DNA from 2 places in the Tatumella citrea genome. Region 2 is predicted to be linked to the other one. Evidence: predicted binding sites of a transcription regulator. Region 2 holds the regulator's gene; the other holds the start of a gene.
The links. Region 2 encodes PurR, which represses purine synthesis genes. Its sites were predicted from a motif close to CANGCAAACGTTTGCNTG; they were not measured.

Region 1: A7K98_RS00140 (7-cyano-7-deazaguanine/7-aminomethyl-7-deazaguanine transporter) is a predicted target of PurR. The motif match lies at 3,397-3,414, and genes of this name have one in related genera.

Annotation. Positions count from the first base shown of each region.
Region 1 is NZ_CP015579.1:24,407-29,919, reverse strand. Features, by position in the region: gene ftsY (signal recognition particle-docking protein FtsY) at 1-698, opposite strand, end outside; gene rsmD (16S rRNA (guanine(966)-N(2))-methyltransferase) at 942-1,541, shown strand; gene A7K98_RS00160 (DUF1145 family protein) at 1,544-1,813, shown strand; gene A7K98_RS00155 (DUF2500 domain-containing protein) at 1,843-2,202, opposite strand; gene A7K98_RS00150 (lysoplasmalogenase) at 2,370-2,999, shown strand; gene tusA (sulfurtransferase TusA) at 3,033-3,278, opposite strand; gene A7K98_RS00140 (7-cyano-7-deazaguanine/7-aminomethyl-7-deazaguanine transporter) at 3,496-4,161, shown strand; gene A7K98_RS00135 (DcrB family lipoprotein) at 4,274-4,828, shown strand; gene proP (glycine betaine/L-proline transporter ProP) at 5,182-5,513, shown strand, end outside.
Region 2 is NZ_CP015579.1:1,834,528-1,840,040, reverse strand. Features, by position in the region: gene A7K98_RS08775 (C40 family peptidase) at 46-846, shown strand; gene cydH (cytochrome bd-I oxidase subunit CydH) at 1,122-1,211, opposite strand; gene purR (HTH-type transcriptional repressor PurR) at 1,487-2,512, shown strand; gene punR (DNA-binding transcriptional activator PunR) at 2,522-3,424, opposite strand; gene punC (purine nucleoside transporter PunC) at 3,529-4,698, shown strand; gene cfa (cyclopropane fatty acyl phospholipid synthase) at 5,004-5,513, shown strand, end outside.

The DNA.
Region 1 (5,513 bases), 1.8 Mb from region 2:
GTTTTCACCAGACTGCGTTTTAACCGGGCAAAAAAACCTTCGCGGGTAGGTCTTTCCTGCTCTGTCGGCACAATGGTTTCAGTGAGCTCAGAGGGAACGTCTTCCGGACTAATCTGAGTCAGGCGAGAATCATTTTCTGCCGCTGGTTCTGCCAATGCGGATAATTCGGCACTCTCCACCGGAGTTTCCACAGCTTCAACCACACTAACAGGCTGAGTGAGTTCAGGCTTCGGTGCGTCAGCCTGTGCAACAATATCACTGGCAGTGACCTGATCCGCAGACACGGCAGGCAGTGACGATGCCTCTGGCTGTTTCTCTTCCCCGCGCGCTTCCGGTTTCTCTTCTTCGGCTTCCGGCAGATGCAGCTCCTGCACCGGAAGTTCAACCGTTTGCGGAACGATAACAGCCTGCGGTTCAGCCACAGGGGCAGGTTCAGCTGCCGGCTGAGGGGGAATCACCACAGTTTCGGTCGGCTGTTCTGCCGTTTCGCCAGGCAACTCCGGGGCGGCTACCGTCGCCCGGGAAGGCTCTTCAGGGTGACCGGACGAGGTACCTTCGGCATGGTCCGTAGTATGATGCTCTGCGGCAGCGTCCGGTGTTTCTTTTTGTTCTGCGGGTTGATTTTGCGGTTCTGCATTGTCTTCATCGCGACCGAAACCCAGCCAGGAGAAAAAGCCCCGTTTTTTTTCTTTTGCCATTATCTAACGACACTCCTTTAGACCCGGATCAGTGAACCGTAACAGGTTCCTCAGAGAATAATCCGGGACATATTTATAATTTATCAAATCCCTGACATGTTCAGGCTACCGCAGGGATCGCGAAAGCATAGTCGGATAGTCTATCATTTTCCTGGTATTGCATTACAGCACCCTTTTTTACCGTTTCTTATCACGTCCGCGCCCGTTAAACTAAGCAACAAATTATGAAGAGTTGTGATTGAGATGAATAAACAATCCCGGGCACCCTCAGGTGCCGGACAAATACGAATTATTGGCGGACAGTGGCGCGGCAGAAAACTTCCGGTTCCTGAGAGCGCCGGGCTACGGCCAACCACCGACAGAGTGCGTGAAACGTTGTTTAACTGGCTGGCAGCCGATTTACCGCAGTCACGTTGCCTGGACTGTTTTGCCGGTAGCGGAGCTCTGGGAATCGAGGCACTTTCGCGCTATGCAGAACATGTGACCTTACTTGAGCTTGAGCCTTCTGTCGCGCGCCAGCTGACCAGTAATTTACAGACCCTGAAAGCGACAACGGGCCAGGTCGTTCAGGGAAATGCCCTGCAATGGTTAAATCAGCCAGGCCAGCCTTACAACATCGTGTTTATTGACCCACCTTTCCGAAAAGGTTTGCTGACAGAAACGATGACGTTGCTGGAAACCCGTGGCTGGCTGGCAAGTGAAGCCCTGATTTACATCGAATGTGAGACTGAACAGGGTGCTTTGCAGGTCCCTGACAGCTGGCGGCTACACCGCGAAAAAACGGCAGGCCAGGTTGCCTACCGTCTGTACCATCGTTCCGTGACAGACTCTCAGGGAGAATAACTATGTTGTTGATTGGCGGGCGTATCCTGATGATTTTCGTCTGGGCCTTTTTACTGATGAATCTGATTCATCCGGCACCTAAACCTCTTAAGTATTTTATTGATGTTGCCCTGTTTTTTATGGTGGTAATGCACGGGCTGCAACTGGTACTGCTGCGTGCTACTCAGAGCAAAGACGGCCCTGCCCTCAGTGGCATGACCCAGGTTAAGATTTTCTTTTTCGGGGTATTTGAACTGCTTGCCTGGCAGAAAAAAAACTATCCCTCAAAGTAAAACCAGCCACAGGGTACGTGCAATGGCCTTTAACGGCCACCTGGTGTAAAGCTGACAAAACGGGTCCCCTGCATCTTCAGGGCTCCCGTAGTACCTGCCTCGCACTCGTTATACTGAGCTTCTGACATCTGTACCGTAAAGTTTTCGCCAACCGGAGTCCTGCGGAAAGTGACTTCATAACGCAACGTCTCGCCGGCAATAACCTGCTGCTGACGGGTATGGCGGTCGGGATATGGAAAATCACGTTTACTGACTACCATCGCCTGCTGTGTCACCACGGGTGAATCATTATTCACCTGATTTTCGTTTCGCTGTTTAAAAAACTGTCGACCCGCAAGAAAAGCAATGGCAACAATAACAATGATAATAATCAGGGGTGGTCTGTTCATCGATCCTCCGTGTTATCCACAGGCAGAAATAAAATCTGCATCATTTCACCTGCAATTTTTGTCATTCACAGTAATAATCGTTGGCAGCGGCCGAAAGTCAAACGGAACCCTCAATGCTTTGTGCATTTTGTTCCCGGTCTGGTGTAAAGAAGATGAAGGAAGAAATTATGCTTTGGTCATTTCTTGCAGTGCTATTTTCCGGCTGGCTGTACATTGATGCCTCTTACCGGGGCCCCCGCTGGCAACGCTGGTTATTTAAACCGGTGACATTCCTTCTCATGCTGGCATGGGCATGGCAGGCACCGACACATTCCGTCAGTGATTATTTATTGATAGGTGGTCTGATCGCGGCGATGGCGGGCGGGTTATTGAGTTTATTATCCCGCCAGCAGATGATGTATGCCTTTGGTGCCAGCTTTCTCTCCTATCTGCTCTACACCATCAATCTGACCCGCGGCATTACCCTGAATATTTACTGGCCGATACCGGTCACCTTCCTGGTGATTGGTCTGGTGGTGGCTGCGATTATCTGGAGCCGTCTGGAAGAACTGCGTTGGCCGGTATGTACGATGCTGGCGATGGTCCTGGTTATGTGCTGGATTGCAACGCTGCAATATCTGAGTCTGCAAACTGATGAAACACTTTCAATGATGGCCGGTACCGATTTGCTGTTACTGGCGAATATCTGCTGGCTTATCAGTTTCTTCCGCCTGCGATTTTCGGCTGACCGGGTGATTTATGAAGCGTTATTTATCATCGGTCATTTTATGATTATTCGTTCGCTGTGGCTCTCCTGATCTGTCAGTACGGCTGGTTGTCAGACCAGCCGTTTACATGCCCTTCTTAACCAGATAATGAAAAGGCAGTTGTTCTGTGTCCTGAGCCACTAAGGTATGTTCCATAAAACGACAAAAGCCCGGAATGTCACGGGTTGTCGCCGGATCATCGGCAATGATTAACAGGGTTTCTCCGTCCTGCATATGACGTATAGTTTTACGCACCATCATCACTGGCTCCGGGCAACGCAAGCCCCGGGCATCAAGGGTATGTTCGGCGGTACTAAAAAGGTCGTTCATAAGGTTCTCTGTAAAACAGGGGAAGCTGCTATTCTAACGTCAGCCCTGAGTACAGACAAACACCGGAGGTGCGGTGGCCGGGTACCTCCCCTCTTGCATTGTCCATTGAAGCAGGTAACATGCGGCCGTTTTCTTGTACAATTTTCTGTGCCGTTGTGCAGTTTATGTCGACGGCAGTGTTAATGGGTTCCCTCACCCCAACCTAAAAAGGCCTGAAATGAACACGTTTAATACCCGTCAGCGGCTGTTTGCCCGCATCATATTATCGGTATTTCATTTGCTGATAATTACTTCCAGTAATTACCTGGTGCAGTTGCCGGTAGATATCTTCGGCTTTCATACCACATGGGGTGCTTTCAGCTTCCCGTTTATCTTTCTTGCCACTGACCTGACGGTACGAATTTTTGGTGCATCTATGGCAAGGCGTATCATTCTGCTGGCTATGCTGCCGGCCCTGGTTATCTCTTATATTGTGTCCTGTGTGTTTTATCAGGGTGCCTGGCAAGGCTGGGATGCTCTGCAACATATAAACACCGTGGTTGGCCGGATTGCGCTGGCAAGCTTTATGGCTTATGTCCTGGGGCAGATTCTGGATATTTCAGTGTTTGACCGGCTACGGCGCTCCGCACACTGGTGGCTGGCTCCTGCGGCTTCGATGTTGCTCGGAAATATCAGCGATACCCTGGCTTTCTTTTTTATCGCGTTTTATCACAGCAGCGACCTGTTTATGGCGCAACATTGGGTCGAAATCGCACTGGTGGATTACAGCTACAAAGTATTTATCTGTCTGGTCTTTTTCCTGCCAGCTTATGGCGTGCTATTGAATGCTATCCTGAAACGGCTTCCCGGAAAAACACGGGACCATTCTCTTACTTTAGGTTAATGCTGAATGATCCTGCCTGTGACAACGGCTAAGATTTGGTGACAATCAACGGATTGATTTTCTGTTCCGTTTTCGATGTGATCCCCAATGTGGACAATAAAAAGGAATTCAGATGAGAAATTTAGTTAAATACCTCAGCGTCGGGTTGTTGGTGATTGGACTGGCAGCATGTGATCAGAAAAAAGAAGATACTGCAGGGCAGCACGCCGCAGCAAGCCAGCAGGATTTACAAACCGTCACACTGGTTGACGGAAAACTCAGCTTCGCTCTGCCAACCGGAATGACCGATCAGACCGGAAAATTAGGCACTACCGGCAATAATATGCATGTTTATGCCAATAATAACGGCCAGCAGGCGATCATTGTGATTACCGGAGACAGCACTAACGAAGCGCTGGATGTTCTGACGCAGCGACTGGAACAACAACAACGCAACCGTGACCCGCAATTGCAGGTTGTGTCTGATAAAGCTATCACTCTGAACGGACAACCGGCACAACAGCTGGACAGTGTCATTTCAGCCAAAAGCCAGACCAGCTGGTCAACCGTGGTCATGACCAAAATTGACGGCAAACTCATCACATTGCAGATTTCCTTACCTGCCGATAATCAGGCACAGTCGCAGACCACTGCCGAAAATATTGTCAAAACCATCTCGGTTAAGTAACTCCCTGATGTGAAAAATCATACCCGCGGCTGTTGCGGGTATGATTAGCTTCCTTCTCTGCTCCAGTGTCCCACATACTCCCTGACCCGTTGTAAACAAGCTGTACCACCTGCCATATAATCTGTCGAAATTCTACTGCTCTGACACCCCTAATCTCGCCGGATATGACTTTGGTAATAGAAAATAGTTATACTTGGCCATTCATAACGACGATAGCCCGATTAATTTAATGCACGTTCAGACTGGTCTTATCTGACAAAAAGCATCTATGCTTAGTGTCGCCGGTAATATTTGTACATACCTTTTACCGGAAGATCATACTGATTACTTATGAACTAAATACAGGTATGCATATGAAATTACGTAGGAAGCGTATAAAACCCATTGGGCTCGATGATGTGACTATTATTGATGATACCCGGTTGCGGAAAGCGATAACAGCAGCAGCGCTTGGCAACGCGATGGAATGGTTTGATTTCGGGGTGTATGGGTTTGTCGCCTTTGCGCTGGGTAAAGTTTTTTTCCCGTCGGCATCACCTGGTATCCAGATGATTGCAGCCCTCGCCACTTTTTCAGTCCCCTTCTTAATCCGCCCGATGGGTGGGCTGTTTTTTGGAATGCTCGGGGATAAATACGGGCGACAGAAAATACTGTCGGTCACGATTGTGATTATGTCGATCAGTAC
Region 2 (5,513 bases):
TTTGTCCGTATTTTTTCAGGACATTTAACCTGTAACCTGACAACTATGCGTCTACTGATCACGCTTTTTATTTTGGCTTTAGCACAGCTTTTTTTCAATGTCGCAGAGGCTTCGCCTCGAACTGCGGTTAATGCCACTTTTCATAAAACCACCCGTAAAGCAGTGACTGAAGAAGATGCCCGCCGTAAACGAAGGCCTATTAAGACGACCAGTACCCGACATAAAGCCCGCCAGCCCCTGATTCACCGGGTTAAACACTTCACCAGTCAGCGTAAAGTTAAAAACAGTCGTACGGCTAAAGAATCCCGTCATCTGGCAAAGAATCACACGCCGGAAACTAAAAAATATGGTCGTCATCGCCCCGCAGCTAAAAAGACGACACGCCACCCTTCTGCCACACTGGCCGCTATCCGGATGAGCAAACAGCACCGTCTGCGTTATCAGAAAGCGCGTGCAACAGCGATGGTGAAACTGATGGATCAGTTAGGGAAGCCTTATCAGTGGGGAGGAACTTCTCCAAAATCCGGATTTGACTGCAGTGGTCTGGTTTATTATGCCTACAAAGACCTGGTAAATTTCAAAATACCCCGTACCGCCAACGAAATGTACCATCTGCGTGATGCTGCACCGGTAAAACGTGATGAGCTGGAAAAAGGTGATCTGGTATTCTTCCGTATCCACCGCCATGGCGCTGCAGACCATGTAGGCGTTTATCTGGGTGATGGCAAATTTATTCAGTCACCACGTACCGGTAAAGACATCCAGATTACGGCTCTGAGCAATGAATACTGGCAACGTCACTACATTGGCGCGCGCCGCATGGTAACCCCGAGTACCGTCCGTTAATTAGTCATCCTGCTCGGTACAGACTGCACCCCAAACGCTGGTTATCCTGCGAACTAAGGTGCAGTTTTTTTATGCTGACAGATATCTGTCATGCCACTGCCCTTATTCTGCTGGCTTACCCAAAAAATCGTAAATCTCTCCTGGTCCTCACACGTATCCGTTAATTGCATTTTTTGTAGCTTAAAAGCAAAAACCGGCGCGGGAAGTATCCGGTACCGGTTTTGATAACAGCATATGGCTGACCGGGCGCGGTCAGTCGGGCCAGCAGGCTAACATTAATGCAGGATGGCGGTAAAACTGAAGGCCATAATCATCAGCAACGCTACAACTGTAGTGGTCAGTGCAAGCTTAAGATCGGTATCCATCAGAACTCCTTTAGGCACACTAATTGTGGGGTAATAGTTATATTCCCATACTGCTGCGCAAAAATCTCGTTTTATTGCAGCAGCCTTGTTAGAATTGCCGGTCTTTGTTGCGCAACCTCCTCAGCTGCTGGTTTTATATCCGGCTTTCTTCGCAGGACTCTCCTCTGGCCTTCGGGTTCATTTTAATGACGAGACAGTGAAACGCTGAGCTGACGCAAACGATTAACCTATAAAAAATCAATATCTTATTTTTTTAAACCAGGAGTACTCACTGAATGGCAACTATTAAAGACGTGGCAAAACGCGCCGGTGTTTCAACCACCACCGTGTCCCATGTCATTAATCAGACCCGTTTTGTTGCGGAAAACACACGGAAAGCGGTCTGGGAAGCAATAAACGAGTTGCACTACTCCCCCAGTGCAGTCGCCAGAAGCCTTAAGGTCAATAACACCAAGACGCTGGGCTTACTCTCGACAACACTCGAAGCGCCTTACTTTGCTGAAATCATTGAAGCTATCGAAAAAAAATGTTTTGACCATGGCTACACACTGATTCTGGGTAATGCTCATAACGATTTGCAAAAGCAACGCGCATATTTAGCCATGATGGCGCGCAAACGTGTTGATGGATTACTGGTGATGTGTGCCGAATATCCGCAGGAGTTGCTGGATATGCTGGAAGAAAACCGCAATATCCCGATGGTCGTGCTGGACTGGGGAGTTTCACAGGGTGACTTTACCGACACCGTGCTGGATAACGCTTTTCATGGTGGATATATGGCCGGTCGCTACCTGATTGAGCGCGGTCATCGTGATATTGGTTGTATTCCGGGACAAATGGAAAGAAACACCGGTGGTGGCCGGTTGGCAGGCTTTCTGAAAGCTCTGGAAGAGGCTGGAATCTCACATCGTGAGGAGTGGACTGTTCAGGGGAATTTCGAACCAGAGTCCGGTTATCAGGCGATGCAGAAAATACTTGCGCAACCGCAACTCCCGACAGCCGTTTTTTGTGGCGGGGATATTATGGCCATGGGAGCCATTTGCGCCGCCGATGAACAGGGACTGCGCGTTCCCCAGGATATTTCTATTATTGGTTATGATAACGTGCGCAACTCGCGTTATTTCACCCCGGCACTGACTACAGTTCACCAGCCAAAGAGTGAGTTAGGCGAAAAAGCGCTGGAGATGTTACTGGATCGTATAGTGAATAAACGTGAAGATCCGCAAACCCTTGAAATCCATCCGACCCTGATTGAACGTCGTTCGGTCGGCGACGGTCCGTTCCGTGACTATCGCCGGTAAGTCCCCGGTTCACTCCCTGAGCCATTCATGGTTCAGGGTGGCAGTGTCCCCCAGGTAATCAAGTAACCATCGCAATGCCGGAGAAATACGCTGTTCTGCCCAGCTTACACAGCAGGGACTTTCCGGAAACGGCGCCGGCAGTTTTAGTTCTTTTACTTTTTCGCTCTCTAGTAACGGCCGTGCCAGATGCCCTGGCACCATTGCCACGCATAATCCTGCCCGAACGCAATCCAGACCGGTTTGCCAGTCCGGCACAGTCATTCGCCGTTGATTATCCAGTGTCCAGGTCATCCTTCGTGGCAGTTCCCTGGAGGTATCTTCCAGCACCAGTGATGGCCATGCCCGAAGCTGCTCCTCTCCCGGATGGGTTTCAGCTGCCAGTGGATGATCAGCACTGACAATACACCGCCAGTTCAGACGCCCCATATCCTGGAAAGCGAAACGTCCGGCGACCGGGATTGCCTGGGTCGCACCAATCGCCATATCAACGCGTCCTGCGGCCAGTGCGTCCCAGACACCGTTAAACACCTCTTCGCGAATATGCAGCTCTACATCGGGAAAGTGGCGATAAAAATCGATGGTCAGTTGCTGCATCCTGGAACGTTTTACAATACAGTCCACCGCAATACTCAGTTCACCGCGCCAGCCATTTGCCAGTTGTTGGCACTGACGTCGGGTTTCCTGCATTTTTTTGATAATCCCCCGACCTTCACGAACAAAATGTTCACCTGCGGCCGTCAGTATCACATCGCGGTGTTGTCGTTCGAATAACTCAACTGCCAGCCACTCCTCCTGTTGTCGGACGGTATAACTGATCGCAGATGGCACCCGGTGCAACTCCCTGGCTGCTGCACTAAAGCTGCCATTTCTTGCCACTGCATCCACGACTTCCAGTGCATATTCTGACCACATAGCGACCTTTCAATTTTTTTCACAGTTGATTGCAAATATTAACGGTTCACAACTCCCGGTGCACCCTTTTAAACTCTTTGCGCACATTTTCACAGGGAGGAGCAATGCGTCATCCGGTCATTTTTTTAGTTTATCTGTCACTACTGAGTATGCTGGGATTCCTGGCTACAGACATGTATCTGCCCGCTTTTGAAGCGATGAAACAGGATCTGAATACTGACGCAGGAGTCATCAGCGCCAGTCTTAGCCTGTTCCTGGCTGGCTTTGCCTGCGCACAACTGTTCTGGGGACCGTTGTCGGATAAGATTGGCAGAAAACCAGTGCTGGTCAGTGGTCTGGCGATATTTGCCATCAGCTGTCTGGCGATGTTGTGGGTAACCACGCCACACGCACTGCTGGCTCTGAGATTTATTCAGGCCGCCGGAGTCTGTGCCGCCGCAGTCAGCTGGCAGTCTCTGGTGCTGGATTACTATCCGGCTTCGCGTAGCCAGAAGATTTTCGCCACGATTATGCCAATGGTTGCTCTGTCTCCGGCGCTAGCTCCGTTGCTGGGTTCATGGTTGCTGGCTCATTTCCACTGGCATTCAATATTTTTGGTACTTGCTGCACTCACCTGCGGATTAATTGTGGCTACCCTGGGTTTACCGGCCAGACCACCACAAGTTCCCCTGTCAGCGAGCACCGTTCCCCCGGGATTTTTGCAGTTACTGTCTGAGCGCCAGTACAGCGGTAATGTACTGATCTATTCTGCCTGTTCCGCAAGTTTCTTTGCCTGGCTGACCGGTTCTCCCTTTATTCTTTCCGGCCTGGGGCTTTCTGCCGGAGATATCGGACTGAGCTATATTCCGCAAACTTTGACGTTCCTTGCTGGCGGCTTTGGCTGTCGTGCTCTGCTGAACAAATTTAGTGGTCGTCAACTGCTGCCCTGGTTATTAGTGCTTTATACGTTGAGTATTGGTGGCGTTGTTGTGGTGAGTTTCCTGGGGCAGCCCGGATTATTTAGTTTATTACTGCCCTTCTGTGGCATGGCGATGGCTAACGGGGCTATTTATCCAATTGTGGTCTCTGCAGCGCTCCGGATGTTTCCGGCTGCCAGTGGCAAAGCCGCAGCTCTGCAGAATGCATTGCAGCTGGGGTTATGCTTCGTATTCAGCTTACTGGTGTCTTATCACCTGTCCCAGCCACTACTGACAACTGCGACCGCGATGGGAATAACAGTTCTGCTCGCTCTCGCCGGTTTTTGTCTCCAGCATCGCAAACATTCCTGTCAGTAATTTCACCCGCTGTTAAACCGGCGGGTTAATTATATCTGCACAATTAGCGACCTAACCATCAGTCATTGAACATTCAGATTGTCAGGCATATAATCACTCTGGTGACAAATTTTTTATTATAAGTCACCACGTATGCTGACTAATTTGGTTTGTGCTTTCTCTGCAGAACCGCATTTTTCGATATTTACTAGCACCTCTGTTTTGTCTTTACTTATAAATGCACGTTTTTTGTGAGTTTACTCACGAACCAACGAAAGTTGTCTATTCTTTCTTCAGGTTCAAATAGAACAGGTGATAAGAAGCGTATGAGTTCATCATGTGTAGCAGAAGTTAGCCTTAAGGAAAATCATTGGTACCGTATTGCCAATGAAATGCTGTCGATGGCCGATATTGCTATCAATGGTGATCGCCCTTGGGATATTCAGGTTAAAAATCCTGATTTTTTTAAACGGGTTTTGCAGGAAGGCTCTCTGGGATTAGGTGAGAGTTATATGGATGGCTGGTGGGAATGTGAACGGCTTGACCAGTTTTTTTATCGGGTGCTGAAAAATAAACTTGATAAACAATTGCCGCATCATTTTAAAGATACCCTTCGTATTGCTACTGCCCGCCTTAAAAATCTGCAATCTAAAAAACGCGCCTGGATAGTCGGTAAAGAGCATTACGATCTGGGTAATGATCTGTTCAGCCTGATGCTTGATCCTTTTATGCAGTATTCCTGTGGTTACTGGAAAGACGCAACCACTCTGGAAGCTGCACAGGAAGCAAAACTGGATATGATCTGCCGTAAGCTGCAACTGGAGCCAGGCATGACC